3 regions of the Agrobacterium sp. genome follow, and region 3 is predicted to be linked to each of the others. Evidence: riboswitches for the same ligand, from Rfam matches in the RefSeq annotation. Region 3 holds a riboswitch; each other region holds the start of a gene.
The links. A riboswitch is a leader RNA that binds a small molecule or an ion and turns the genes downstream of it on or off. The one in region 3 is predicted to bind thiamine pyrophosphate.
Positions count from the first base shown of each region.

Region 1 (9,804 bases), 160 kb from region 3:
CACCCTGCACTTCAAAAGGCGCGGACCAGAAATGGCGGCTCGTTCCAACCGTTGCGGAGCCGAGCGCATTGACGGCAACGATGGCCGCCACCTTGTAACCGCCGGAACTGACGGCGCTTGCGGAGCCGAGCCCGCCCTTGAAGGTGGCGGTCGTCGCACCCGTTCCAGCCCCGGCTGTCCCAAGCTCGAAGGGCATCGCACGCGCCGCCTCGAAGGCTGCATATCCCATCTCGCGGTAGGGCGAATGCAGACCCCAATCCTTGTCACCGCCATTCAGCAGATCCATCAGGATCGCCTGCGGCACGATGGGAACGCGGGTGGACCCCACCTGCAGCCCCCGCCCGATCTCGCGCAACCCGGCCTGAACGCCGCCCGCCGCATCCAGCCCGAAGGCGGAACCACCTGACAGCACGAAGGCATCCACCGTTTCCACCGTCATCACCGGGTCGAGCAGGCCGGTATCACGCCCGCCCGGCGCACCGCCCAAAACAGAGCCGGAAGCAATGGCGGGCTTTTCGAAAACAATCGCCGTAACACCGGAGCCGAGGGAAAGATCGGTGACATTGCCGACCGAAACGCCGTCAATATCCGTCAGAAGATTGGTGAGTGCCGCCATGCCGTTTCCCTTTTTTCCCGGTATCCCGCCACCATCAGGCACTGTCAACGCAAAACGTGACGTGCCTGATGTCTACGACAAGCCGCGATCAGGAAAAAACAGCCGTGCCGATGACCGGCGTCGAGGGAACGGCCATGTCCCTCGGCTCCAGCGGCCTGGAGAGATATGCCTGATGGCCGGCCTCTATGGCGTGGGCGAAAGCCTCCGCCATGCCGACCGGATCCCCCGCGCCCGCAACCGCCGTGTTGAGCAGAACAGCATCGTAACCAAGCTCCATCACCGTGACCGCATGGGACGGGCGGCCGATACCGGCGTCAACAATCATCGGCACATCCGGAAAACGCGCCCGCATGGATTTCAGCGCCGTCAGATTGAGCGGCCCCATGGCGCTGCCGATTGGCGCGCACCAGGGCATCAGTACCCTGCAGCCTGCCTCCAGCAGCTTTTCGGCGACGACCAGATCGTCGGTCGTATAAGGAAAGACCTCGAAACCATCGTTACAGAGAATTTTCGCCGCTTCGACAAGCGCAAAGACATCGGGCTGCAACGTATCGTGATGACCGATGACCTCCAGCTTGATCCAGTTGGTGCGGAACACCTCGCGGGCCATCTTTGCCGTCAGCACCGCTTCCTTGACCGTATGGCACCCGGCCGTATTCGGCAGGATGTAGCGATCGAGCTCGCGGATAAGCTCGAAAAACTGACCGCCCTTCTTATTGCCGGCTGTTTCCCGGCGCAACGAAATCGTCAGAATATCCGTGTTGCTCGCCCGCACGGCATCGGCAAGCACGGCGGGGGACGGATACCGCGCCGTGCCGAGGAGAAGACGGGACGAGACTTCACGGCCATAAAGCGTCAGCATGTCTCAGCCTCCCTGCATCGGCGAGAGAATTTCGACACGGTCGAAAGCCTTCAGTTGATAGTCGGCGCGTTCTTCCGAATGCACCAGATCGCCATTGACCGCCGTTGCCAGCCACTCGCCTTCGTATTCGAGGCTGGCGAGCAGACCGGCCAGCGTCTCGGCGGCGAGATCAAGCTCGTTGCCATTTACCAGAAGTTTCATGATCCTGTTCCTTTTGAGAAAGAGTTTGGCAGACGATTTCAACCGCCTGACGCGCGATAGCCGGCGAGAGCAGAAAGCCATGCCGGTGTGCGCCGTTGATGAAAATGAGCCGGCCGTCTTGCGTGACTTTCGGCAGATTGTCGGGATAGGCGGGGCGCACGCCCGTGCCGGTCTCGATGATTTCCGCTTCCGCGAAAGCCGGATGCACCGCATAGGCGGCATTCAGGAATTCCATCATCGAACGGACAGAAATGTCGCCGGTATCCTCGGTCTCGATCATCGTCGCCCCCACCATGAAACGGCCGGGCTCGCGCGGCACGATGTAAAGCGGAATACGCGGATGCAGCAGCCGGACGGGACGGGACAAAGAAACTTCCGACGTGGAGAGATAGAGCATCTCTCCCCGCACGCCGCGAAGGTCGGAAATCTCTCCCACCGCAGCGGCGCCGGTGCAATCCACCACCCGGTCGAACGGTCGGTCATCCACCGGGATGCCCATGTGGAACCGCACACCCATGGTGCAAAGCCGCTCATGCAGCGATTTCAGTGCAAGGCGCGGATCGAGATGCCCCTCGCCCGGGAAATAAAGCCCGGAGCGAAACCGCCAGACAAGATCAGGCTCCAGAGCGGCGATCTCTCCCTCGTCCACCCAGCGATAGCCGCCGGTCCGCGATGCGAAACGCGAAAGCTCCGCTTTGTCGCGGGCGGGCGCGACAACCAGCGTGCCATGTCGGGCCACAAGGCCGGGGGTTGCCTCATCCCACCAGTCGAGCGCCGCCTGGCCGAGCGTCAGAACCGGCTCTTCCGCATTTTCACGCTCACACCAGGGCGCCAGCATGCCGCCCGCATACCAGGATGCGCCGCGAAAGGGTTCGGCATTGCGCTCGCAAACCTCGACGGTAACGCCGTTCCGCGCCAGTTCGAAGGCCGCCGTCAAACCGGCGACCCCCGTTCCCTTGACCAGAACGCGCATGCTATTCGGCATCCGCAGACGTCGCGAGCGGCATATAAAGCTCACCGCCTTCCTTGAAGCGCGCGGCCATGGCCTCCAGCCCCTCCTTCTGCGCTTCGGCGCGGATATCGTGGGAAATCCGCATCGAGCAGAATTTCGGCCCGCACATGGAGCAGAAATGCGCAACCTTGTGCGCCTCCTTCGGCAGGGTCTCATCATGGAAGGAACGCGCCGTATCCGGATCGAGCGACAGGTTGAACTGGTCTTCCCAGCGGAACTCGAACCTTGCGCGCGACAGCGCATCGTCCCGCACCTGTGCGGCCGGATGGCCCTTGGCGAGATCGGCCGCGTGCGCGGCGATCTTATAAGTGATGACGCCCACCTTCACATCGTTACGATCAGGCAGGCCGAGATGTTCCTTGGGCGTGACGTAGCAGAGCATGGCCGTGCCGAACCAGCCGATCATCGCAGCACCGATGCCCGAAGTGATATGGTCGTAACCGGGCGCAATATCGGTGGTGAGAGGTCCAAGCGTATAGAAGGGCGCCTCGCCGCAGGTCTTCAGCTGCTTGTCCATATTCTCCTTGATCTTGTGCATCGGCACATGGCCGGGGCCTTCGATCATCACCTGGCAATCCTTAGCCCAGGCGATCTGCGTCAGCTCGCCAAGCGTTTCCAGTTCCGCGAACTGCGCCGCGTCATTAGCGTCGGCAATCGAGCCGGGTCTAAGACCATCGCCCAGCGAGAAGGAAACGTCGTAAGCGCGGCAGATGTCGCAAATCTCGTCGAAATGCTCGTAGAGGAAACTTTCCTTGTGGTGATGCAGACACCACTTCGCCATGATCGATCCGCCGCGCGAGACGATGCCGGTGACGCGATTGACGGTGAGCGGGATGTAGTGCAGCCGGACGCCGGCATGGATGGTGAAGTAATCCACGCCCTGTTCCGCCTGTTCGATCAGCGTATCGCGATACACCTCCCAGTTGAGATCCTCGGCAATGCCGTTGACCTTCTCCAGCGCCTGATAAAGCGGCACCGTGCCGATCGGTACCGGCGAATTGCGGATGATCCATTCGCGGATATTGTGGATGTTGCGCCCTGTCGAAAGGTCCATGACGGTATCGGCGCCCCAGCGGATCGCCCAGACCATCTTCTCCACCTCTTCCGCCATGGAGGAGGTGACGGCGGAATTGCCGATATTGGCGTTGATCTTCACCAGAAAATTGCGGCCGATGATCATCGGTTCAAGTTCCGGATGGTTGATGTTGGCGGGAATGATGGCGCGGCCCGACGCCACTTCCTGACGGACGAATTCCGCCGTGACGTAATCAGGGATATGCGCGCCGAAACTCTCGCCGTCACGCGCGAGCTTCTCCTTCGCTGCCTCGCGCCCGAGATTTTCGCGAATGGCGATGAATTCCATTTCCGGCGTGACAATACCTGCCCGCGCATAGGCAAGCTGGGTCACGGCTTTACCTGCCGTGGCTCTGAGCGGCTGGTGGCGCACGGAAAATTCGGGCGTCAGCCGTTCGCCGGTGGCAAAGCCGTTATCCTCCGGCTTGACGTGCCGGCCATCATAAGCCTCGACATCGCCCCGCGCTACGACCCACTCGTGACGCAGACGCGGCAGACCCTTTTCAATCAGAACGGGATGGGTAGGGTCGGTATAGGGACCGGAGGAATCATAGACCGTCACCGGCGGTTCGCCCGCCGTCGGATGGACGGCGATCTCGCGCATCGGTACGCGGATATGCGGATGTAAAATGCCTGATTTGTGGATTTTCGTGGAGGCGGCATGCGGCCCGGTGGTGACGGAAAGCGGGATATTCTTGGCAGCGATATTCATCTTGAGGCTCCAAAGCTTAACAGTGGAGACCCAGTTCGAGCCGGAATGATGGAAAATACCGAAGTGCCGAAACACGGCGTCATGCGCCCGTCCGACATCAGGTCTTTGCACCGTCCCTACGCCAGTATGAACTGGATCAGGTTCAACGGGTCACTGCGCATGAAAGCAGAATCTCAGCCCCTTGACGGGACACCCCTGGTGAATGACCCCAGCAAAAAACACCATCAGGCATTTGTCAAGGCCGACGATCCATGCTTGGCAAAGGTGCGGGAATGGCGCATGCTGCCGTTAGTTGTAATTAACCTAACGGTTTAGGCGAATATTATCGTTTGCAACGTAACGATAAGCACAAACCATCCTGATGTGAAATTTATGGGAGATACGTCGGAATGAATGCGACTATACGTGAAATACTGGCCAAATTCGGCCAGCTTCCAACCCCCGTCGATACGATTGCAGATGAAGCCGATCTTTACGCGGCGGGGCTTTCTTCCTTCGCATCGGTGCAATTGATGCTCGGCATCGAAGAAGCATTCGATATCGAATTCCCGGACAATCTGCTGAACCGCAAGTCCTTTGCCAGCATCAAGGCCATTGAAGACACCGTTAAGCTCATTCTGGATGGTAAAGAGGCAGCCTGATGAACGTCACCGTAGCGCCGCAGGATGAAACGCTGTCCGCGCGCGCGGGCCGTGTCGCAGCAATTGCCGCCAAACACGCAGATGAGGTCGATGTTACCGGCCGCTTTCCGCAGGAAGCCGTTGATACACTCAGGCAGGAACGCCTGCTCGGCATTCAGGTCCCCGCTTCGCTCGGTGGCGAAGGTACTTCCCTGCACGAAATCGCCGATATCTGCGCCCGGCTCGGCCAGGCCTGTTCCGCAACCGCGATGATTTTCGCCATGCACCACATCAAGCTGTCCAGCCTTGTGGAACATGGCGAGGCGAGCGCATGGCATGCGGGCTTCATGAGCCGCGTCGCGGCGGAACAGCTGCTGCTCGGCTCGGCCACCACCGAAGGCGGCATCGGCGGCAATCTGCGCAACTCCATCTGCGCAATCGAGGTCGAAGGCGATTTCTGCCGGCTGGAAAAGGACGCCACCGTCATTTCCTATGGCAGCAATGCCGATGCGATCCTCATCACCTCGCGCACCCATAAGGATGCCGCGCCCGCCGATCAGGTGATGACGGTCTTTCTGAAAAACCAGTACACGCTCGAAAAAACCCATGTCTGGGATACGCTCGGCATGCGCGGTACCTGTTCGGATGGTTTCCTGTTTCGCGGCGAAGCGCCGGCGGCACAGATTTTCCCGAAGCCTTTCGCGGAAATCGCAGCGCAATCCATGCTTGCAAGCTCGCATCTCCTGTGGAGCGCCGTCTGGTATGGCATCGCGTCGGATGCCGTGCTGCGCGCGCAGTCTTTCGTCAGAGCCGCAGCGCGCAAGTCGCCCGGCACGGCTCCTCCCGGCGCGATCCGCCTTGCGGAGGTTTCCACCAAGCTGCAGGTGGTGAAATCCAACATCATCGCCGGCATCAAGGCTTACGAGGATACCAAGAGCGACCCGGAAAAACTGATGTCGATGGCCTTTGCCGTCGCGATGAACAATGTGAAGATCTGCTCTTCGGAAACCATTCTTGAAATCATTGACCACGCCATGCTGGTCTGCGGCATCATGGGCTACAAGAACGGCACGCCCTACAGCCTCGGCCGGCACCTTCGCGACGCGCATTCTGCCCGTCTGATGATTTCCAACGACCGCATTCTCGGCAATTCCGCCAATCTCCTGCTGGTTCACAAGCAGGACACCAGCCTCTTGGGATAAGACCATGGACATGCAAACATCGTTTCTCGATCGACTGTTCGAAGAAGGCCTGCTGATTGAAACGGGTGTGGACGGTCTTTATGGACGCAGCGGCCAGTTCGAGGACGTGATTGCCGCATTCGAGCGGCTGATCGACCGCACGGGCGGCGCTGATGGCGCCGAAGCGATCCGTTTTCCGCCCGGCATCAACCGCGCCTACTTCGAAAAGAGCGGTTACATGAAGAGCTTCCCGCAGCTCGCCGGCAGCGTCCACTCCTTCTGCGGCTGCGAACTCGACCATGTCAGCCTGCTGAAAACCATGGATGAGGGCGGTGACTGGACCAAGGACCAGAAAGCGACAGACATCGTGCTGACGCCGGCGGCCTGCTACCCGCTTTATCCGACGATTGCCAAGCGCGGCGCGCTACCTGCCGGCGGCGGTCTCTATGACATCCAGTCCTATTGCTTCCGCCATGAACCCTCCAAGGATCCGGCCCGCCAGCAGCTTTTCCGCATGCGCGAATATGTTTGCATGGGTACCGAGTCCGACGTCACCGAATTCCGCCAGACCTGGATGGATCGCGGCGTCGAGATGATGAAAGCAGTCGGGCTCGACGTCACCATCGATGTCGCCAACGATCCGTTCTTCGGCCGTGCCGGCAAGATGCTCGCCAACAACCAGCGCGACCAGAACCTGAAATTCGAACTGCTGATCCCGGTCACATCGACGACCAGCCCGACGGCCTGCATGAGCTTCAACTATCACCAGGATGCCTTCGGCCAGAAATGGGGTCTTAACCTCGACAATGGCGATGTCGCCCATACCGCCTGCGTTGGTTTCGGCCTTGAGCGCATCGCGCTCGCGCTGTTTGCGCATCATGGCCTCGACGTGAAGAAATGGCCTGCGAAGGTCGTGGAAACGCTCTGGGGCTGATCATTCATGCGGCAGATTTTTCCCGGTCTCGACCCCCAAAATTATGTGCAGCATCCGCTCCATTCCTCCGAGAGAATGTGGCCGGAAACGAATTGCTACATCGATTTGTGGATCGAGGTGCTGGCCTCGAAAGGCTTATCCCCGGAAGCCATGTTCGGTTTCACCCTGACACAGGATTTCGAAGGCGACCAGTTCACCTTCTTCAAGGTGCCGCTGGAAGATCTCGAAGCACTTTATGGCGTTCGCGCCACCGAACTTGCGATCTTCGACAGGGTGGAAAACCATATCGAGGCGCAGCTGGAACGCGGCCGCATCTGCCTGATCGAGATGGACAGCTTCTATATGCCCGATACCCATGGGGTGGGCTACCAGAAAGAACACGGCAAGACCACCATCGCCATCAACCGGCTCGACCTCGCGAAACGTGAACTCGACTATTTCCACAATGCCGGCTTCTTCCATCTTGCAGGCGAAGATTTTGACGGCCTGTTCCAGCATCATCTGGCGGAAACCGATCCGCCCTTCCTGCCCTATACGGAGTTTGCGAAATTCGCAGACGGCAATCCTTCGCCGACGCATATTCGCAAGACCGCCGAACGGCTCTTGAAGTTTCATTTTTCGCGCCGACCCTCCGCCAACCCGGTCAGGGCTTTCGCAAGCGTCTTTCCGGCACAGGTGGAAAAGGTTGCCGACAGGCCATTCGGTTTTTTCCACAAATATGCCTTCAACACGCTGCGTCAGCTCGGCGCCAATTTCGAGCTTTTGGCAAGCCATCTCGAGTGGCTGGACAGGAATGAATTCGCTGAAGCGAGGGATCACGCGCTGCGCATATCCGAAGTCACCAAGACGGTACAGTTCCAGCTTGCCCGCGCCGTCACCCGGCGCAAGTTCGATGCGCTCGCGTCAGTACTCGATCCGGCGGCGGATGCATGGGATGACGTGATGGAAGCGCTTGCGGCCAAACTGTCTGATGCCAGCGAGGCAGCGTGAGGACCTATCTTCCGGGTGAAAGCGAGGAATTGCTGAGCGAAGGCTGGACGCTGACGCTGACGCCCGCCGATGCCTGCGAAACACCCTCCGATATTCCCGCATCGCTTGAAAGCCTTCACGTCTCCGTGCCCGGAACCGTGGCGCAGGCTCTGGAATCGGCCGAAAAGTTCGACCGCCTTGCTCCAGCGCCCCTCAATGACAGGGATGCCTGGTATCGGCTGACGATGATTTCCGATACGCGCGAACGCGCCACACTGCGCTTCGATGGTCTCTCCACCATTGCCGAAATCTTCTTCAACGGTGAGCTGATCGCCGCAAGCCAGAGCATGTTCGAAAGGCTGGAAGTGCCTGTCGAACTAACGGGCGCAGACGAACTTTCGATCTGCTTCCGGGCGCTTGCGCCGAGACTTGAAAAAACCGGGCCCCGCGCCCGCTGGCGGCCGCAAATGATGAATACGCAGGGCTTGCGGCTGATCCGCACCACTGCACTGGGTTACATGCCCGGATGGTGCCCGGAAATCCACGCCGCCGGCCCCTGGCGACCCATCAGCCTGATAAGGCAGGACGGAGTGCTCTGCACGCTCCGGTCTTCGCTGGACGGAGACGGAACGGGAACGGTCAGCATCGTGCTGCAAAGCAACCGCCCGATAAAATCGGCAAGGCTTGGCTGTGCCGGTTACAGCGCCGATCTTTCTCCGGACGAGGGCGGCAAGCTTTCCGGCGAATTGCGCATATCCGATGTCGAACAATGGTGGCCGCATACCCATGGCAGGCCGGCTCTGCATGAGGTCGTTCTCGAGCTGGACGGCACGCAACATCACCTTGGGCGCACGGGCTTCCGGCAAGTCGAGATCGATCACGGCGAAGACGGCAACGGTTTCGGCCTCAAGGTGAACGGTCAGCAGGTATTCTGCCGCGGCGCGGTATGGACGACGGCCGATATTGTGCGCCTGCCGGGAACGCGGCCGGACTATGAACCATGGCTTAGAAAAGCCGCTGAAGCGGGCATGAACATGATCCGCATCGGCGGCACCATGGCCTATGAGACGCCGGAATTCTTCGCGCTTTGCGACGAGCTTGGCATCATGGTCTGGCAGGATGCCATGCTCGCCAATTTCGATTACCCGGCAAAGGACGAGAGCCTGCGCCAGCATATCGTGACGGAAATCTCGCAGTTCCTGGAAGCGATCGCGCTTTCTCCATCGCTTGCCGTTTTCTGCGGCGGCAGTGAAATGTACCAGCAGGGCGCTATGCTCGGCCTGCCAGAGCAGATATGGAAGGGAACGCTTACCGAGGAAGTCCTGCCGGAACTCCTCGCCGAGAAGCGGCCAGATGCAGCCTATGTCGCCAATTCCCCTTCCGGCGGCGCATTGCCCTTCTTTCCCAACGTCGGGGTCGGCCATTATTACGGCGTGGGCGCCTATTGCCGCCCGCTGGAAGATGCGCGCCGCGCCAATCTGCGCTTTGCCGCCGAGTGCCTCGCCTTCGCCAATATTCCCGAACAGGAAACGCTGGACAGATATCTTCCCGGCGTCGCCGTGCACGATCCACGATGGAAAGCCCGCGCACCGCGCGATCGTGGCGCCTCCTGGGATTTCGAGG
Region 1 covers NZ_JCABZP010000016.1:353,427-363,230, reverse strand. Annotated here, with positions in the region: gene AC5I5B_RS20985 (P1 family peptidase) at 1-616, opposite strand, end outside; gene AC5I5B_RS20980 (thiazole synthase) at 705-1,478, opposite strand; gene thiS (sulfur carrier protein ThiS) at 1,482-1,679, opposite strand; gene thiO (glycine oxidase ThiO) at 1,648-2,652, opposite strand; gene thiC (phosphomethylpyrimidine synthase ThiC) at 2,654-4,477, opposite strand; TPP riboswitch at 4,573-4,684, opposite strand; gene AC5I5B_RS20960 (acyl carrier protein) at 4,867-5,118, shown strand; gene AC5I5B_RS20955 (acyl-CoA dehydrogenase family protein) at 5,118-6,299, shown strand; gene AC5I5B_RS20950 (amino acid--[acyl-carrier-protein] ligase) at 6,304-7,212, shown strand; gene AC5I5B_RS20945 (DUF1839 family protein) at 7,219-8,202, shown strand; gene AC5I5B_RS20940 (glycoside hydrolase family 2 protein) at 8,199-9,804, shown strand, end outside.
Region 1: another riboswitch for thiamine pyrophosphate. It lies ahead of thiC (phosphomethylpyrimidine synthase ThiC); the one in region 3 lies ahead of thiB (thiamine ABC transporter substrate binding subunit).

Region 2 (9,804 bases), on a different contig from region 3:
ATGGGTTTCAGCCTGAAGGTGCGCGGTGTCAGCGCATCGCAGGCCAATGCCAGCATTGACGAGGCGGCGAGGATGCTCGGCATCGAGCACCTTCTCGACCGGCGACCCGGCCAGCTCTCGGGCGGCCAGCGCCAGCGTGTGGCCATGGGCCGCGCCATCGTGCGCCGTCCGCAGGTCTTCCTGTTCGACGAGCCGCTTTCCAATCTGGATGCCAAGCTGCGCGGACAGGTGCGCACGGAAATCAAGCGTCTGCACCAGCAGCTCGGCACCACCATCATTTACGTCACCCACGACCAGGTGGAGGCCATGACGCTGGCGGACCGCATCGTCATCCTTCGCGGCGGCGATATCGAGCAGGTCGGCACACCTGACGAGGTCTATAACCGGCCGGAAAGCGTCTTCGTGGGCGGTTTCGTTGGCGCCCCGGCGATGAATTTCGCCCGCGCAAAGGTGAGCGGCGACCGGCTGGCATTTTCCGATGGCAATTCCCTGCCGATGGCCGCCATCCGGCCATCCCGCGAAACGGGCCTCGACGGGCGTGAAGTCATCGTCGGCATTCGCCCGGAACATTTCGGCCCCGTCGAGGGCTTCGACACGCAGCTTGCGGTCAAGGTGCAGGTTGTGGAACCGCTGGGCTCGGACACGCTCGTCCATTTCAGCCTTGGCGATGCGGCGCTGACCGCACGCATGCCGCCGCAGCTTCGGCCGACGCCGAACGAGGAACTGCGGATCGGCGTCGATCCATCCAAGGTCCATCTTTTCGACGCGGCAACGGAACGCTCTATCCACTGATCGCCCGGCGAAAAATGCTGCGGCCAAGGGTTTAATAATGGGAGGAACACATGACATTCAAAGCTATCCGGGGCAAAGCCCTTATGGGTGCAGCTCTCTGCGCGACCATGCTCGCCTTTTCGGGACAGGCCTTTGCCGATACCGAACTGAAAATCTTCGTTTCCAGCCAGCATCAGCCGGATGTGTGGCGCAAGGCGCTTGATCAATATGAGGGCAAGACGCCGGGTGTGAAGGTGGTCATCGAGACCGGCGGCAACACCTCGGAAATGCAGGCGCAATATCTCAACACCGTCATGTCGGCCAAGGATTCCAGCCTCGACGTGCTGATGCTCGACGTCATCCGCCCGGCACAGTTCGCCACGGCCGGCTGGACCAGCGATTTTGCCGGCAAGGACCTGTCCGCCTACCTGCCGACCTATGCGGAAGCCAACACGGTGGATGGCAAGATCGTGGCGCTGCCCGCCTTCGCCGATTCCATGTTCCTTTATTACCGCAAAGACCTCCTCGACAAATACGGCATCAAGCCGCCGACCACCTGGGACGAGCTGAAGGAAGCTTCCAAGAAGGTGATGGAAGGCGAAAAGAACCCCGAACTTCAGGGCCTGTCCTTCCAGGGTAAGGCGATCGAAGGCGCGGTCTGTACCTTCCTCCTGCCCTACTGGAGCGAAGGCAAGTCCCTGGTTGAAAACGGCAAGCTGAATTTCGACAACAAGGCCGCCGTGGATTCGCTGAAGCTGTGGAAGAGCTTCGTCGACGAAGGCATTTCCAAGAAGAACATTTCGGAAGTGGCAACCGACGATACCCGCAAGGAATTCCAAGCCGGCAAGGTTCTCTTCGCCGTCAACTGGTCCTACGCCTGGACCCATTTCCAGGGCAAGGAATCGCAGGTGAACGACAAGGTCGGCGTCGCCCGCCTGCCCGCCGTCAAAGGCGGCGAGCAGACGACCTGCCTCGGCGGCTGGGAATTCGGCGTTTCCGCCTATTCCAAGCAGCAGGACGAAGCCAAGAAGTTGGTGGAGTATCTCTCGGGTCAGGATGTGTCGAAGTTCATGGCCATCAACGCCGCCCTTCTGCCCACCTATGCCGCACTCTACAAGGATGCGGACGTGACCAAGACGATCCCCTGGTTCGCGGACGCCCTGCCAGTCGTTGAGACCGCGAAGGCCCGCCCCGTGACACCGCGTTACAACGAGGTCAGCGAGACGATCCGCACCACGGTCAATGGCGTGCTTGCCGGCGTGATGACACCGGAAGACGGCGCAAAGCAGATGGAAAGCCGTCTGCGGCGCGTTCTGCGCTAAGCTTTGGGCCGGAAGGCGGCATGCAAACCATGCCCTTTCCGGCCGTTTCGACTGACAGGAATAACGCCGCCTGAACGGCGCGATAAACGGGCCGGATGTGAACCGGTCCGATCGGGAGACGATGACGTGAATCCAGTTGCGGGAGTGGCAGACGTGACAATGCCTGATAGAACCATGGTTCGGGTGGACGAGAAACCGCAGCCGCGCTGGACGCGGTGGCTCGATCTCGGCGACCGGTCGCTGGCCGTGCTTCTGCTGGCGCCGGCGGCGATCCTGCTTTCGCTTATCATCGTTTATCCGGTGGCGCGGCTCGTCTACACCTCGTTTTTCAGCCTGTCGCTGACATCAGGCCTGCCGGCGGAATTCATCGGCTTTGAAAACTACACGGCGATGTTTGACGATCCAATCTTCTGGGAAACGACCTGGAATACGGTTCTGATAACGCTGATCACCGTGCCTGGCGCGCTGTTCATGGGCCTAGGGCTGGCGCTGCTCGCCAACCTCCCCTTCTCCATGCAGTGGCCGATGCGCCTGTCGCTGCTCATTCCCTGGGCGCTGCCGCTCTCTTTTGCCGGCCTCATCTTCGCATGGTTCTTCCATTACGAATATGGCGTGGTCAATGACGTTCTGAACCGGCTGGGCTTTGAAGGCATCATCTGGTTCAACTCGCCGAACTGGGCCTTTGCGGCCATCTGCCTGACGATCATCTGGAAAACTTCGTCGTTCATGGCGCTGATGATCCTCGCCGGCCTTCAGACCATTCCACGCTCGCTCTATGAAGCGGCTGATGTGGATGGCGCCGGCAAGGTCCGCCAGTTCTTCGAAATCACCCTGCCGCTTCTCAAGCCCTCGATCGTCGTCGCCCTCATCTTCCGTACGATCACAGCGCTGCAGACCTTTGATATTCCTTACATGATGACCGGCGGCGGCCCCGGCACGTCCACCACGACGCTTGCCATATATATCCACCAGAACACCGTTTCCTTCCTTGATCTCGGTTACGGTTCGGCGCTGGCGGTCATGATGTTTGCGCTCTCCATGTGCGTTACCGCCGTTTATCTCCGCATCATTAGGACGAAGGACTGATCCCATGAGCACCGTTGCAAATTCCGGTCTGTCCTCCGTCTTTTCCGGCAAGCCGCTGCGCTTCATCGCGGCCTCCATCCTGCTGGTCAACGGCTTGTTCCCGGCAATCTGGATCCTCTTCACCTCGCTGAAGACCGAAGCGGAACTGACGGTCAAGCCGATCACGTGGTTTCCGCATGCCCCGACGCTTGCTAACTACATGCAGGCCTTTTCCGACCAGCCGCTGCACCTCTTCCTGTTCAACAGCTTCATGGTAGCCCTGCTCTCCACGGCGCTCACCATTCTGATTTCGGTGCTGGCGGCTTATGCGCTGGCGCGGCTCAACCTCAAATACCGGGCGCTGATCCTCTCACTCATCATCGCCGTTTCCACCTTCCCGCTGGTGACGCTCTTGGTGCCGCTGTTCGAAATCATGCGCGCGCTGAACCTGCTCAACAGCTGGACGGCACTGATTCTGCCTTACACGGTCCTTTCTCTTCCGGTCTGCACGCTGATGCTCGTCTCTTTCTTCGAAAGCATTCCGCGCGATCTCGAAAACGCCGCCATGATCGACGGCTGCACCCGCATCGGCGCACTCTTCAAGGTCGTCGTGCCGCTCTGCGCGCCGGGCGTTTTCACCGCCGGCATCCTCGCCTTCGTCAATGCCTGGGATGAGTTCCTGCTGGCGCTGTCCTTCAATTCCAATCCGGCGCTCCGCACGCTTCCCGTCGGCATCCAGCTGTATCAGGGTGAATTCGCCTTCCCCTGGCCGGTCATTTCGGCGGCGCTGGTGGTCGGCATCGTGCCGGTCGCGATCCTGATCGTCATTTTCCAGGAACGGGTTGTCTCGGGCCTCACCGCCGGTGGTCTCAAGGGCTAAAAGGTTAAGTCATGCATTTCGAAACGACCAAAGACGGCTTCACACTCGCGATCGGCAACCGCACCATCCTTTCCCATTCGTCTGATAATCCGGCCTTCTTCGCCGGTTTCGGCAAGGAGCGGATGGATATGTATCGCGGCAATTTCGATATCGAAGACTATGTCATCGAGCGAACCGCCCTGCGCCATGCGGAGGTCAACGGCGACAGCGTCACGCTCTCATCCTCACCGGGACAGGCACCGCGCCTTCGCCTGACGCTCGACGGCAACGCTATCAGGCTGACGGCTCTAGATGAAACCGTCAACCGCCTCTGGCTGCGCATCGTTGCGAAAACGGACGAGCATGTCTGGGGCGGCGGCGAGCAGATGTCCTATTTCGACATGCGCGGCCGTCGTTTCCCGCTCTGGACCTCCGAGCCGGGGGTCGGCCGCGACAAGACAACCGAAATCACCTTCAAGTCTGACGTCAGCGGCAAGGCGGGCGGTGATTATTACAACACCAACTATCCGCAGCCGACCTGGCTCTCGTCGCGCAAATATGCGCTGCATGTGGAAACGAGCGCCTATTCGGTCTTCGATTTCCGCAATGACGATTTCCACGAAATCGAAATCTGGGCCATCCCTGAAAGGATCGAGTTTTTCGCCGGCGACAGTTTCACCGATATCGTTTCCGCGCTTTCGCTGCGGTTCGGACGCCAGCCGGAATTGCCGGAATGGGTCTATAACGGCGCGATCATCGGGTTAAAGGACGGCGCCAACTCCTTTGCCCGGCTGGAGAAAATCCGCGCGGCCGGAACGAAGGTGTCCGGCCTCTGGTGCGAGGACTGGGTGGGTCTTCGCCAGACATCCTTTGGCGCCCGCCTGTTCTGGGACTGGCAGGCGAATGATACGCGCTATCCGCATCTGCGCCAGAAGATCGCCGAGCTTACCGATCAGGGCATCCGCTTCCTGGGTTACGTGAACCCCTATCTCTGCGTCGACGGCCCGCTTTTCCCGGTCGCCGAAAAGGCTGGTTATTTCGCCACCGACGCCGAGGGAAAAACGGCGCTGGTGGATTTCGGCGAGTTCGATTGCGGTGTGGTCGATTTCACCAATCCGGCCGCCGCCGACTGGTTCGCCGAGGAGATCATCGGCAGGAATATGCTGGATTTCGGCCTTTCCGGCTGGATGGCCGATTTCGGCGAATATCTGCCGATCGATATCACGCTTTCCAATGGCGTCGACGCCAAGCTGATGCACAATGCCTGGCCCACTCTCTGGGCCGAGGTCAATGCGAAGGCCGTCGAGAGCCGGGGAAAGACCGGCGAAGCGCTGTTCTTCATGCGGGCCGGCTTCACGGGCGTGCAGGCCCATTGCCCGCTGATCTGGGGCGGCGACCAGTCTGTCGACTTCTCCCGTCACGACGGCCTGATCACCGTCATCTGCGGCGCGCTTTCCTCCGGCCTTATGGGCAATGCCTATCACCACTCGGACATCGGCGGTTACACCAGCCTGTTCGGCAATGTCAGGACTGCTGAACTCATCATGCGCTGGACGGAGATGGCGGCTTTCACGCCGGTCATGCGCACCCATGAGGGCAACCGCCCGCGCGACAATCTGCAGATCGATCAGGATGAGGCGGTTCTTGCCCATTTCGCCCGTATGACATCCATCTATGTCGCGCTCGCCCCCTATCTGAAGTCGCTCTCCGCCGAGGCTGCAGAGTCGGGCCTGCCGGTGCAACGCCCCCTCTTCCTGCATTATGAGGATGACCGGCAGACCTACGAAATTCAGGACTGCTACCTCTACGGGGCGGACATGCTTGTCGCACCGGTCTGGAAAGCCGGAGAAACGCAACGTTCGCTCTATCTTCCGGGCGACGGCGAATGGGTGCATCTGTGGAGCGGCGCGCATTATCGCGGCGGACGAGACATTACCGTCGAAGCGCCGCTCGGCGAGCCGGCGATATTCTACCGTGCCGATAGCAGCCAGCGGCAGCTGTTTGAAAAACTTCGCACCATCGGCTGAACGATAGCGGGTTCGTTCTCCATCACCCCGTCAGGCGGGGTGATGTGATGGCCTTTTTAAAGAGGGCGGTCATCGCGTCGCTGATGCCCTGCGACGGGCTGACTTCGAAGAACAGTCCTGGAGAAGCACATTGCTGCATGCGTGCGCCGATTTCCGGCTGAAAGGGCGCGATCCAGCTATTGTACCAGTCATTGGTCGGCAGCGGCAGATAGGTGGTGTAGAGCACGGCGATCCGGAAGCCCTTTTCCTTCAGCTTCGTGCAATATTTGATATCGATCGGCTCCTGACAGCGGCCGCTGGTCGTCTTTTTGGTGCAGCTGGATGGCTTGTAGCTATCGCCGACACCGTCTGAAACGAAGAAGATAATCTTCTCGGGGCTGGCCGAACTCGCCCCGGTGCCAGAATTGCCGATCTTGTCGCCGATCTGAGTGAGTGCCCGGTCGAAATCCGTCTGCTGGTCGTTGTTAAATCCCTGCTTTGGGATCGACATCAGGTCGACTTCACCGGCTTTCTTCTTCGCGGTCGCCAGGTCCGACGTCAAGGGAACGACCTCGAGCAGCTTCGTATCTTCGGCTTTCTCTCCGAAAGTGTAGACCGCCATGCGATATTGATTGCTGCTTTTGCGGTTGGACTTCGCCGTGTCCATAAGGCTCGCCGTGGCCTTTGCGACCACATTGATGCGCGTCGTCACTCCGAGGCTTTTGGCCTTGTAATAATAGCTGTTCTTGTCCACCACCCCGTTTGTCACGATGTGACAGGCGAAAGCGCATTTGTCGCTCGTATTCGCAACCATGGTGGCGACATCGGCCGGCGTGGCGCCAACGCCCATCGAGGGAGTGTTATCCAGAAGCACATAGAAGTCGCTGAATGTTTCCGTCTCGTATTTGGCGGTCGCCTTGCCCGAAACAGTGATGAGATCCTCTCCGAGGACCCGTGAAAGCTTCGTGCCGATGGATGCCTTGAAGCTGACCGACGATTCGATGGCGTTACCGCGCTTGATCACCGACACGTCGAGAGACAGGAGCTTGTAGTCGGGATTGGCCCTCTCATTGCTTTCGAAGAATGCGGAAGCCTCATCGCCGCCAAGCGTAATGACGCCGTCACTCGACATTTCCTTTGCCTTGTGAACGCTCGCCGACGTATCGGCAACCACCGCGAGCGCCGCAGCATCCGCCGCCATCTGCAGGTCTGATTTGACGGCCATGCCGTGCGTCACATCAAGGGCCACGCCGGCGGCGCCAATCAGCGGCACCATCAACAAGGCGCTGAGAATGCCGAAATTTCCCGATTTATCCTGCCAGAAGTTCTTCAAATTCGCCCCCAATCATCTTTCCCGGGGCCAAATTAGTCGTACAATATTGAAAGGCAGTTTCAAGAGATAACTAATTTTCGATAAATCTAATTTCCTCAATAACTAATACGCAGATGGATACGGGTACCCGCGATCGCGCCTGACGGCGGATCGGCGGCGGGACGTTGACATTTATGAAACTTGACTTACAAAACAAACTCTTCCGAGGGGAGCACCAGACGGTGCTGAGATGGCGTTGAGCCGGACCCTTGAACCTGATCCGGGTCATGCCGGCGTAGGAACGGAACTGTCGCGCCCGAGGGGCGCTGCCCTTTCTCTTCTCCGCTTTGCCCTGATCTCCGTGATTGTCACATCTGGAGACGAATGATGATGCTGAAACGTTCCGCCCTTCGCACATGGTGCGTTTGCGTCTGAGGTCCGGCCCATGCGTGCCACCCATGCGCTGAACGGTGTCGGTCTTCTGCTGGTTTTCTGGCAGGCGGGGACGTGGCTATTTTCGCCACCCCGCTATATCCTGCCATCGCCCGCCGATGTTGCCGGCGCTTTCCTGCGCCAGCCCGGCTTCCTGCTCGGACAGGCTCTGGTAACCTTCAGCGAAATGGCGCTCGGGCTTGCGGCGGGAATCACCGCCGGCATTCTCGTCGCCTTCACCATTGCCGCCATCCCGCGCCTCGGCCGCCTCGTCTGGCCCATGGTTCTGGTGTTGCAGGCCTTTCCGGTGTTCGTGCTCGCCCCCATTCTCGTCCTCTGGTTCGGTTTCGGCATGGCCTCGAAAGTGGTCATGACGGCGATCATCATCTTCTTTCCGGTCGCGTCCTCCTTCACTGACGGCCTCAACCGCACGGAGCGCGCCATCCTCGACGCCGCTTCGCTGACAAAGGCGAGCCACTGGCAGGTCCTCACCCGGTTGCGTGTGCCGCTGGCGCTCCCGTCGCTGATCTCGGGCCTGAGGGTGGCAGCGCCGCTCGCTCCGCTGGGCGCCGTCATCGGCGAATGGGTGGGCGCATCCGCAGGGCTCGGATTTGTGATGATCCAGTCCAATGCCCGGATGCAGACCGACACCATGTTCGCCGCCATGGCCATTCTCGCGGTCATGGCGGTGCTGCTGCGGCTTATCGTCGATCTCTCGACAGCCCATCTCGCCCCCTGGGCCAAAGAAACAGAACACACCACTCCTTTCAGATATTTGCGGAGACTTTCGGCACCATGAAACGAACTCTTCTTTCCCTCGTCGTCGCGGCTGCAAGCGTGCTTGCGCCCATGCAATCCCAGGCGGCCGACAAGCTCACCGTTTTGCTCGAATGGTTCGTGAATCCGGATCACGCGCCGATGGTGATTGCAAAAGAACGCGACCTGTTTGCCGATGCCGGGCTGGAGGTGGAACTGGTTCCGCCCGCAGACCCCTCCGCCGTGCCGCGTCTCGTCTCGGCAAAACAGGCCGATATTGGCGTGCATTACCAGCCGAACCTCTATCTCGACCACGACGCCGGCCTGCCACTCGTGCGTTTCGGCACGCTGGTCGAAACGCCCCTCAATACCGTCACCGTTCTCGCCGATGGGCCGATCAAGAGCCTGAAGGATCTGAAGGGCAAAAAGGTCGGCTTTTCCGTATCCGGCTTCGAAGATGCCATGCTGAAGCGCATGCTGGAAAAGGACGGGCTGACGAAGGATGATGTCGAACTCATCAACGTCAATTTTTCGCTCTCGCCGTCGCTGATCGCTGGCAAGGTGGATGCCACGCTTGGCGGTTTCCGCAATTTCGAGCTGACGCAGATGAAGCTCGAGGGACATGAGGGCCGCTCCTTCTTTCCCGAGGAACATGGCGTTCCGGCCTATGACGAGCTGATCTTCGTCACCCATCGCGATCTCGTAAAGGACAGCCGCCTGCCGCGTTTCCTCTCCGCCGTGGAACAGGCCGCGATCTTCATCACCAACCACCCGCAGGAATCCTGGCAGCTTTTCATCAAGGCCTATCCGAACCTTGATGACGCGCTGAACAAGCAGGCCTTCTTCGACACGCTGCCGCGTTTCGCCAAGCGCCCGGCCGCACTCGACCGCACCCGCTATGCACGTTTCGGCGCTTTCATGCAGGAGATGCAGCTGATCAAGCAGGCGCCGGCGGCGGGCGACATCGCCGTGGAGCTGCAACAGCCATGACGACGACTTATCCGACAGCGGCAAAGGCCGCCGAAATTCTGGAGCGCGTGCGGCAGACGCGCCCGCGCGTGCATTGCCTGATGAACACCGTGGTGCAGAAATTCACCGCAGACGGCATCACCGTCGTCGGTGGAATTCCTTCCATGACCACCTCGCTCGAGGAAATCGAGAGCTTCGTGGCCAAGGCGGATGCACTGACCGTTAATCTCGGCACACTGGATGCCGAACGGCGCAAGGTCATCCGGCTTGCGATAGAGATCGCCAATGCCTCCGGCAAGCCGTGGATCGTCG
Region 2 covers NZ_JCABZP010000011.1:133,160-142,963, forward strand. Annotated here, with positions in the region: gene AC5I5B_RS09625 (ABC transporter ATP-binding protein) at 1-792, shown strand, start outside; gene AC5I5B_RS09630 (ABC transporter substrate-binding protein) at 843-2,093, shown strand; gene AC5I5B_RS09635 (carbohydrate ABC transporter permease) at 2,268-3,179, shown strand; gene AC5I5B_RS09640 (carbohydrate ABC transporter permease) at 3,184-4,038, shown strand; gene AC5I5B_RS09645 (alpha-glucosidase) at 4,050-6,044, shown strand; gene AC5I5B_RS09650 (pilus assembly protein TadG-related protein) at 6,067-7,356, opposite strand; TPP riboswitch at 7,552-7,654, shown strand; gene AC5I5B_RS09655 (ABC transporter permease) at 7,781-8,566, shown strand; gene AC5I5B_RS09660 (ABC transporter substrate-binding protein) at 8,563-9,513, shown strand; gene AC5I5B_RS09665 (hydroxyethylthiazole kinase) at 9,510-9,804, shown strand, end outside.
Region 2: another riboswitch for thiamine pyrophosphate. It lies ahead of AC5I5B_RS09655 (ABC transporter permease); the one in region 3 lies ahead of thiB (thiamine ABC transporter substrate binding subunit).

Region 3 (9,804 bases):
ATCCTCGCCATTATCGGCGAGATCGGCACGGCTGGCGGTACCGGTCACGTGATCGAATTTGCCGGCGAGGCGATCCGTTCGCTCTCCATGGAAGGCCGCATGACGGTCTGCAACATGACCATCGAGGGCGGAGCCCGCGCAGGTCTTATTGCACCTGACGAAACCACCTTTGATTACATCAAAGACAAGCCGCGCTCGCCGAAGGGCGAAACGCTGGAACAGGCCATCGCCTATTGGAAAACGTTGAAGTCCGACGAAGGCGCACATTACGACAAGGTCGTGGTACTGAACGCGGCCAATCTGCCGCCGATCGTCTCCTGGGGCTCGTCGCCGGAAGACGTGACCTCCGTTGAAGGGATCGTTCCCAATCCGGATGATATCGAGGAAGAAAACAAGCGTACCTCCAAATGGCGTGCGCTGGAATACATGGGCCTGAAGCCCGGAACGCGCATCACCGATATCGCCATCGACCGCGTCTTCATCGGCTCATGCACCAATGGCCGCATCGAAGATTTGCGCGCGGCGGCGAAAATCGTCGACGGCCGCAAGGTCGCCCCCACGGTCTCGGCAATGATCGTACCCGGCTCCGGTCTTGTGAAGGAACAGGCGGAAAAGGAAGGTCTCGACAAGATTTTCCTCGAAGCCGGTTTCGAATGGCGCGAACCGGGATGTTCCATGTGCCTTGCCATGAATGACGACCGCCTGAAGCCCGGCGAACGCTGTGCCTCGACCTCGAACCGCAATTTCGAGGGCCGCCAGGGCTATAAGAGCCGCACCCACCTCGTCTCCCCTGCCATGGCAGCAGCGGCGGCGATCGCCGGTCATTTCGTCGACGTGCGCGAGTGGCAATAGGTTCCTGACACCATCGTTTCAGGAAAGCCACCCGTCCCACACAGGGGCGGGTGGCTTTTTATTATGCCCCCTGCAAACGCCGTTGCGGCTGCGTGCCGTGCAGAAACACAGCAAAAGTATCCCAGGGCGGCGTGATGGAGAGCTGGCTCAGAATACGCGCGACCTCCCCTCTGTGAATGCCGGCATGCAGGACCATATGCGAGATCATCTCGGCACGGGACATGTAACCTTTGTCACCATCCGTAAAGGTGAAGGCGACAAATTCGCCAAGCGATGCCGGTGATGTTTTCCCGATGTAGTCGAGATACCAGCCATCCAGAGCAGCGACATCCTTCGCAAGATCATCCAGCTGCGGTGTTGCCTCGGTATTGTCGGAGAGAAAACCGTGCGCCGCTCCGGTGAGATGGCCCGAAAAAATCCTTGCGACCACGTAATAATGATTGATCAGCCGAATTGCCATTTGCCGCTCGGATGCGTTCTGGACGGGATCGAGTTGTTGCAGCTTCTCGAACAAGTCCCTGTTCGCCCATGCGTGATAGCCGAGCAGGCTCCTGAGCAAATCCCTCATGACAATATCCTTTACATCTGAAAAATGTGAGCACTATGTTTATATTTTCGTCATGGAGGATGCCTTGTCTACTCGCATTGCAAAGCGGAAAACCGAGATGCGCAAGGAGCCGCGTCAGGAGCGTTCCAGGGCAACGGTCGATGCTGTCATCCATGCGGCGGCTCGCATTTTAAGCGATCACGGCTGGGCGGGTTTTACCACGAACAGGGTCGCCGAAACGGCCGGCGTCAGCATCGGCTCGCTCTATCAATATTTCCCGGACAAGGTTTCGATCGTGGAAGCGGTACGCCATCGTCACCTCGAGGACTGTCTCTCCATCATGAAGAGCATCGCGCAAAAGCGGCAATCGCTCGCTAGATTCGTTGAAGAGCTCGTGACCGGCATGATCGGGGTCCACAGCATCCATCCCGGCCTTCACAAGGTCCTTCTGGATGATGCGCCGAGCCACCAAGGAACGAACGATCCCAACAGCGCTTTCGAACAGGAATATCTCGGTCTCTATGCGGCAGCGATCGCGGCACATATGACAGCCGGTTCAAAGGTCGAAAGCGGAACCGCAGCGCGGATCGTATCGGATGCCATTGACGGCATCATTCACAATGCCGCCCGCCGCGGAGAGCTGCAGTCGCCCAAAGTCAGGCGGGAAATGATCGCACTGGTTCACGCCTACCTGTCGCAGGCAACCGGCGAATAGGAGGCCGCAAGCTTATTCCGAAATGATCTTCACCCGTTGCCCGGGCTGGATTGTGGCGGTGGCGCTCATGGCGTTGATCATGCGGAACATGTCCAGCTTCCGGTCGGTTCCCATCATCCGCGCCGCCATCGTCGCCACGGTTTCACCGGGCTTCACCGTCACCACCCGCACCCTGAGCGGCTTCAGCGAGGCTATTTCCTGCGGCGTCATCTTGCGGAAGCTGGTGCGCAATGTGTTGGCGATGGAATCGAGCTGGGTATTGCCCTTCGGCACGGCCGTCAGGAAACGAAATATCTGCTGGCCGACGCGAATGACGGTCACGTCGAAATCCCATTTATCCGCGCTTGCCCGCGCCGTCGCAGCCTCCAGACCGTTGATCTGGGTTTCCTTGACGGTTTCCGGCAACAGGCCGGCAACCCAGCCGCTGGTCAGATAATTGGCAAGGCTTGTCTGTTTCGGATCGGCGACGCCGTCGAAGCGGATGGCCATATCGCCCGGCCCCGTCGCCAGAACGGCCTCAACCTTGTTGTCGATGACGAAACCTTCCGGCACATCGAAACGAATGCCGAGCGTTCCGTGCAGGAATGTCTGGCCCCGGACATACCCTTCCTGCGGGCTGTCGCCATAAAGCAGGCCGTCTATGCCGTCCAGAAACCACTCGCGACCACGATCCCCGACCTGGCCGTCCTGGCCGAAGGCGCGGGCATGACGGCGCGCAAGCTCGATACGCTGCGGCGTGTTGGGGTGGCTGGAAAGGAAGTCGAGGCTCTGGTCGTTTTCAGGATCGGCCGAGGAAAACCGCGCATAGGCCGCCATGGAATCCAGAAAACGCGGCGAGGCAAAGGGGTCATAACCGGCCTCGCCCAGCATCCGCACGCCGATCACATCCGCCTGCAATTCCTGCTGACGCGAAAAGGCCGCGAGCCGCAGCTTGCCGCGCGCAAGCGCCTGCTTGCCGGCGAGATCACTCGACAGCACTTCGGCAACCACGCGGCTGGCAATCACCTCCGCCTCTTCCCGGCGCTGGCGTTCAATGCCATGGTTGGCGGTGACATGGCCCATTTCATGCGAAAGCACGGCAGCCACTTCCGAAGCATCGTTGGCAAGCGCCAGAAGCCCACGCGTCACGTAAAGATATCCGCCCGGCAGCGCAAAGGCATTGATGGCCGGCGAGTTCAGGATGGTGATGCGGTAGGACTGTTGCGGATTTTCCGAAACCGCCGTCAGCGCGCCGGCGATGCGGGCGACGAGCCTTTCCGTCTTGGCGTCACGATATTCGCCGCCATAACTCGCCACGATGCGCGGATGCTCGCGCGCACCCATCTGGGCGCGGGGATCATTCTTCTGCACTTCTTCCACGGTCTGCGGATTATCCGAGGGACGCAAGGTGGACTGGTAGGCCGGGCTGAAGAGAGACTGGCACGACGACAGGAACACCGCAGACGCTGTCAGCACGGAACAGGCGGCAGCCATCCTGCCCGAACGGCGAAGGCCTGAACGGGAGAAGAGCCTCCACTGTGCAGTCATGCTATTTCTCATTCTCTATGCCTGCCCCTAACGTTCCTGATCATCCGTTAATTGCAGACCAGAATAACAGATTCGCCCCAACGGGCGATGAATGCCAAAACGGTAAAAACGATCCATCAAGTCCGGAATATTCCTGAAGAACGCAATAATTCCCATCTTTTCTCGGGCAACAACTTGAAACTGGCAAGTGCAAATTAGCGCCATTGAAGTCATCTAAAGCGATTGCCAGCGGCACGCGTCGAAAATAAGGCGATCACCCGTTCAGAAAACTGTCGACCGCCTTCACATTTTGTGTGGCGAAGAAATCTGCGGTCGAACCGGTATAGACAACACGGCCGCGTTCAAGAAACACCACCCGCTGCGCCAGCTTCTTTATGTCTTCGGGATGGTGGGTGACAATAATCACCGTGTTTTTTGTTTCGGCGTGCAAGTCGAGAAGCAGGGAGGTCATGCCCGCCCGCAATCCCGGATCGAGTGCTGCAAAAGGTTCGTCGAGCAACATGACAGGTTTTTTCCTGACCAGCGCGCGCGCCAGCGCCGCCCTCTGTCTTTCTCCACCGGAAAGCGTGCCCGGCAAGCGTTTGTCGAAACCCGCAAGACCGACACGGACGAGGGCCATCTCAATCTCTTGCCGGTCTTCCACCCGCAATTTCAGCCTGGGGCTGACACCGAGAGCGACATTGGTGAAGATATCGAGATGGGCGAAAAGATTATTATCCTGAAAGATTGATGAGACCGGTCTTTCCGAAGGATCAAGCGCGGTCATGTCCTGCCCGCCGATCATCACGCGCCCGGAATCCGGTTCCTCGAAACCGGCGACGAGATTGAGAAGCGTGGATTTTCCCGAGCCGGATGCCCCGACAACGGCGGTTATCTGCCCCTTAGGGAACGAACAATCAAGTTCGAAATCCTGTGTTCCAAGCCGTAGCCTGACCTTGTCCAGTTCAACGGCAAAATCATCGCCTGTCATATGCTCGCCCTTGCTGATTGGGATTGCCGTGAAACGCCGCCTGCGGCAAGCAGCAGGCAGACAATGCCGAGAAGGAAGGCATAACCGGCGGCATCATTGGTGCGATAGCTGCCCATATTGCTATAGACCAGCCACGGCAGGGTGACGAAATTTTCCGAGCCGAACAGGGCAACCGCGCCTAAATCGCCGAGCGACAGGGCCATGGCGAAGGAAAACGCCATGGCCAGCGACCGCCACAGAACCGGCAGATCGGCAAACCGCAGCCGCGTGAGGCCCTGAAGCCCGAGACTGGCGGAAAGCCGGCCGGTGCGTAAAAAATGACTGGTGAAGGCCGGCTCCAGCACCCGCATGGCAAGCGGCAAAGCCATCAACATATTGATAAGCGCCACGAGAACGGGAGCATAGAAGCTGACATCACCGAAAACCCGCAATAACAGGAACCACCCGCTTCCCAACACGACAGGCGGCACCAAGAGCGCCAACGAAGACCCCGCCCCAAGCATGGCGGAGAGCAAGCGCAGAGGCTGCCCCACCTGCCGTCTGGAGCCTACAGCCTGGCGCGCGCCGATGATCGCCATGCAGTAGAGCACGACAAGGGCTGCGGAAAGCGCGGCGATTGCAAGGCTGGTCGCCGCCGCGCGCAGAAAAATCGGTGCAGACAGAAGACGCGGCAGATCGGCACTCAAACCCGAGACAGCTATGGCGACAAGCGGCAGGCCGATCAGCAGAATAGCGAAGACAATGGCCGCCCCATCCCACAAACGTGCGCCGATGCTCTTGCCATCGAAACGGCGAAGGGAACGACCAAGCGAAGGGATTTCCGCTTCGGGCGACGGCAAAAAGGCGAGAAGGCCGAGCAGAATTGCGGTGAGGGCAATCTGCAAAACCGAAAGCGCAATCGCCCGCTGCGGATCGAAATCGAACCGCAGCGCCTGATAGATCGCCACCTCCAGTGTCGTGGCTGCCGGCCCGCCGCCTAAAAGAAGCACGAGCGTGAAGCTGGTGGCGCACAACATGAAGATAAGCCCGGCAATGCCGGGAACGAGACGCGCGACCGCCGGCCATTCGATAAAACGGAAAACCGAGACCGGCCCCATGCCGAGGCTTGCCGCCATGCGCCAATATTCGCCTGGAATACGTTCAAGCCCGGCCAGCATCAGCCGGACCGAAAGCGGCAGATTGAAAAACACATGGGCGATAAGGATGCCGGAAAGGCCGTAAATGCTGAAAGGTTCATCCGCACCGGCAAAAACGAGGGCCGTATTCAAAACACCCTGCCTGCCCCAGATGGTGATGATGCCGAAGGCGCCAACGATGACAGGCAGACCCATCGGCACCGCCATCAGCCTGATGATCCAGATCCTTCCCGGAAACTCGCGTCGCCGGGAAAGCGCCAGCGCCACCGGCAGGCCAAGAACAATGGAAAGAAGGGTGGAAAGCGTTGCCTGATAAAGCGTGAAACGCAGGATGCGCAGCGTATAGGCATCCATGATACCGGCAGCAGACGCGCCCGCATCAAAAGACAGGAGGGCCGCAACGGCGAGCGCCATGAACAGGAAAACGGCGGCAAAAGCCGCCGTTCCGAAAATGATCGATCGCCGATAATCGCGACGCAGCATCATGTGCGGGCGTGCCTCCTCCTCAATTCATGCTCATGGCCGTGAGCCATTCATCGATCCACGCCTTGCGGTTCTTCGCCACCTCTTCCGGGTCCATCAAGAAGGTCTTCTGCGGCACGACGAGCTTGGAAAACGCCTCGGGCAGGGGATTGGACGTTGCCGCAACCGGCATCATCCAGTTGTTTTCCGGAATGGCATCCTGAAAACCTGATGTCAGCGTAAAAGCGAGGAACTGCTTTGCCAGATCTTTGTGCGGCGCGTTTTTGAGAAGGCCGGACACTTCGATCTGGATATAATGCCCTTCGGAAAAAGCCGCGGCCTGATAACGATCCGTTTTTTCGGCGACCATATGATAGGCGGGCGAGGTGGTGTAGGAGAGCACCATCGGCACCTCCCCCTTGGTGAAAAGGCCGTAGGATTCCGACCAGCCCGGCGTGACGGTGAGAATGCGCTTCCTGAGCTTTGCCCATGCTTCCGGGGCCTTGTCACCGTAGACCGATTTTACCCACAACAGCAGGCCGAGCCCCGGCGTGGAGGTGCGCGGGTCCTGAATGGCGATCTTCTGCGAGGGGTCGCCTTCCACCAGCTCTTTCAGGCTCGCCGGTGGGTTCTTCACCGTCTGCGTGTCATAGATGACGGCAAAATGCCCGTAGTCGTAAGGCACGAAAACATCGTCCCTGTAACCGCCCGGCACCTTGGCCGCCGACGCATCGACGCCGCTAACATCAAAAAGACCGGTCTGTTTCGCCTCGGCAACAAGATTGGTGTCGAGACCAACGACCACATCCGCCCTGGACCCTGCGCCTTCAAGCTTCAGACGGTTAAGAAGCGCCACACCATCCGCAACACCGACGAAATTGACCGTGCAACCGCAGACCTTCTCGAAGGCTTCTTTTACCTTGGGACCGGGACCCCATTCGGAAACGAAACTCTCATAGGTATAGACTGTCAGTTCCTGTTTGTCCTGCGCGGCGGCAAGACCGGGCAGGAACAGCGAAGCGGCAACAAGGGAATTCAGGAAAAGACGACGGCGCACGGGTATCTCCTCAAAACAAAAAGGGAAATAGCCGCCTGCCTTGAAGCCGTCTAATCCCTCCGCCGGTATGAACCGGATCAGGTTCTTCGGGTTGGCAAGCCTCTCAGCCTTTTGCACGCAAGCGCAAAAGACACCCCGTTAGATCAAGATGATGGTGTAGTCCGGTCGTCCCTGCTTGGCAAGATGGCCGCCGTCAGCCCTGCTCCGTCATATGCACCAGCTCCCAGACGTGCCCGTCGGGATCCTGAAAACTGCCGGCATACATGAAGCCGTGATCCTGCACGGGTTTCCAATCACTGCCACCGGAGGCAAGCGCCGTTGCGATCATCCGGTCGATTTCGTCGCGGCTTCCCGCCGTGAGACAGGTCAGAACCTCGGTGGTGCGCGTCGCATCGGCGATGTCGCCGTTGATGAAATCGCGGAAACGCCCTTCCTGAAGAAGCATCACGAAGATGTTTTCTTCCACGATCATGCAGAGCGTGCGGTCGTCAGAATATTCCGGATTGAAGCTGAAACCGAGAGCCGTGAAGAAGCTTCTTGATTTCTCGATATTCTTGACCGGCAGATTGACGAAAATCATGCGCATTTTCACAACTCCTCCAAACGAACCAGCATAGAACGGCAATTCCGCTTTTCTGTCAAAGACCGAAGGAGGGTCGATCAAACGAGGGGCCTGCGGCCTTCAGCCTTCCAGTTCCTCGCGCAGCATCTCCAGCTCCAGCCATTCTTCTTCCATGGTCTCGAGCTTTTCACGCAGCTTCGTCATTTCCTTCGCCAGCGTGTTGAAAGTGGCCGGATCCTTGGTGAAGAGATTAGGATCAGCCATGCGCTCCTCGCGCTTGGCGATTTCGCCTTGCGCCTTTTCCATCTCCTTCGGAAGATTTTCGAGCGCGAATTTCTGCTTGAAGGAAAGCTTGCCCTTGGCCTTTGAAGGATCCTGCGACGCGGAGGCCGAAGGTGCGGCCTTCGCTTTTTCCTGCTTCTCAGCCTTGCGTTTTTCTTCCGCAGCACCCTTGCGCTGCGCCATCATGTCCGAATAGCCACCGGCATATTCGATCCATCGCCCATCCGGCTGGTCCGGATTGACCGGGGCGATGGTGGAGGTGACGGTGCGGTCAAGGAAATCGCGGTCGTGGCTGACGAGAATGACCGTGCCGGAAAATCCAGCGACGATTTCCTGCAAAAGATCGAGCGTTTCGATATCGAGATCGTTGGTCGGCTCGTCGAGGATCAGAAGATTGGTCGGCCGCGCCAGGATGCGTGCCAGAATAAGGCGCGCGCGCTCGCCGCCGGAAAGGTTGCGGATCGGCGTACGGGCCTGTTCCGGCTGGAACAGGAAATCCTTCATATAGCCCGTCACATGCTTCAATTCGCCGTTGACCAGCAGGTTTTCGCCGCGACCATCGGTCAGATAATGCGCGAGCGTATCGTTGGGATTGAGATCCTCACGCTTCTGGTCGAGCGTCGCGATCTCCAGATTGGTGCCGAGCTTCACCATACCGCTATCGGGCTCAAGCTGGCCGGTGAGCATCTTCAGAAGCGTGGTTTTACCGGCGCCATTGGGGCCGACGAAACCGATACAATCCCCGCGATGGACACGCAGCGAAAACGGCGCGACGATCACGCGCTCGCCGTAAGCCTTGGTGATGGCCTCGGCCTCGATGACCAGTTTGCCGGATTCGCGCCCTTCGGTGACGGTCGCCTGCACCGTGCCCTGCGGCCCCTTGTGGCCACGATATTCCGCGCGCATGGCCTGAAGCTCACCGACGCGGCGCATGTTACGCTTGCGCCTCGCGGTCACGCCATAACGCATCCAGTGTTCTTCGCGTTCGATGGCCTTGCCGAGCTTGTGCTGCTCCAGCTCTTCCTCTTCCAGCACCTTGTCGCGCCATTCCTCGAAATGGGCAAAGCCGCGATTAAGACGGCGGGACTGGCCACGATCGAGCCAGACGGTCGAAGTCGAGACTTTTTCGAGAAAACGGCGGTCGTGCGAAATCAGCACCAGCGCGCTGCGCGTCTGCTGCAAATCGCTCTCAAGCCATTCGATGGTCGGCAGATCCAGATGGTTGGTGGGTTCGTCGAGCATCAGGATATCAGGTTCCGGCGCCATCACGCGGGCAAGGGCCGCACGTCGCGCCTCACCGCCGGAAAGGCTTGCCGGATGTTCCTGCCCCGTGAGGCCGAGATGTTCAAGAAGATAGGTGACGCGATAGGGATCGTCGCCGGGTCCGAGCCCAGCCTCGGCATAGGCCTGCACGGTGTCGTAACCGTTGAAATCCGGCGCCTGTTCCAGATAACGGATGGTCGCGGACGGATGCCGGAAAACCTCACCCGACTGCGCTTCAACGAGACCCGCAGCGATCTTCATCAGCGTCGACTTGCCCGAACCGTTGCGCCCGACAAGGCAGATGCGATCGCCCGGCTCTACCTGGAGATTGGCGCCATCGAGCAGCGGGGTCACGCCGAAGGTCAGCTTGATGTCATCGAGTTTCAAAATTGGGGGTGCCAAGGTGTCAGGCTCCGGTCAGATCATAAGGG
Region 3 covers NZ_JCABZP010000016.1:196,291-206,094, reverse strand. Annotated here, with positions in the region: gene leuC (3-isopropylmalate dehydratase large subunit) at 1-852, shown strand, start outside; gene AC5I5B_RS20265 (DinB family protein) at 914-1,420, opposite strand; gene AC5I5B_RS20260 (TetR/AcrR family transcriptional regulator) at 1,518-2,114, shown strand; gene AC5I5B_RS20255 (M48 family metalloprotease) at 2,127-3,587, opposite strand; gene AC5I5B_RS20250 (thiamine ABC transporter ATP-binding protein) at 3,895-4,611, opposite strand; gene thiP (thiamine/thiamine pyrophosphate ABC transporter permease ThiP) at 4,608-6,233, opposite strand; gene thiB (thiamine ABC transporter substrate binding subunit) at 6,253-7,266, opposite strand; TPP riboswitch at 7,304-7,414, opposite strand; gene AC5I5B_RS20235 (VOC family protein) at 7,460-7,852, opposite strand; gene AC5I5B_RS20230 (ABC-F family ATP-binding cassette domain-containing protein) at 7,949-9,775, opposite strand; gene AC5I5B_RS20225 (thiamine diphosphokinase) at 9,780-9,804, opposite strand, start outside.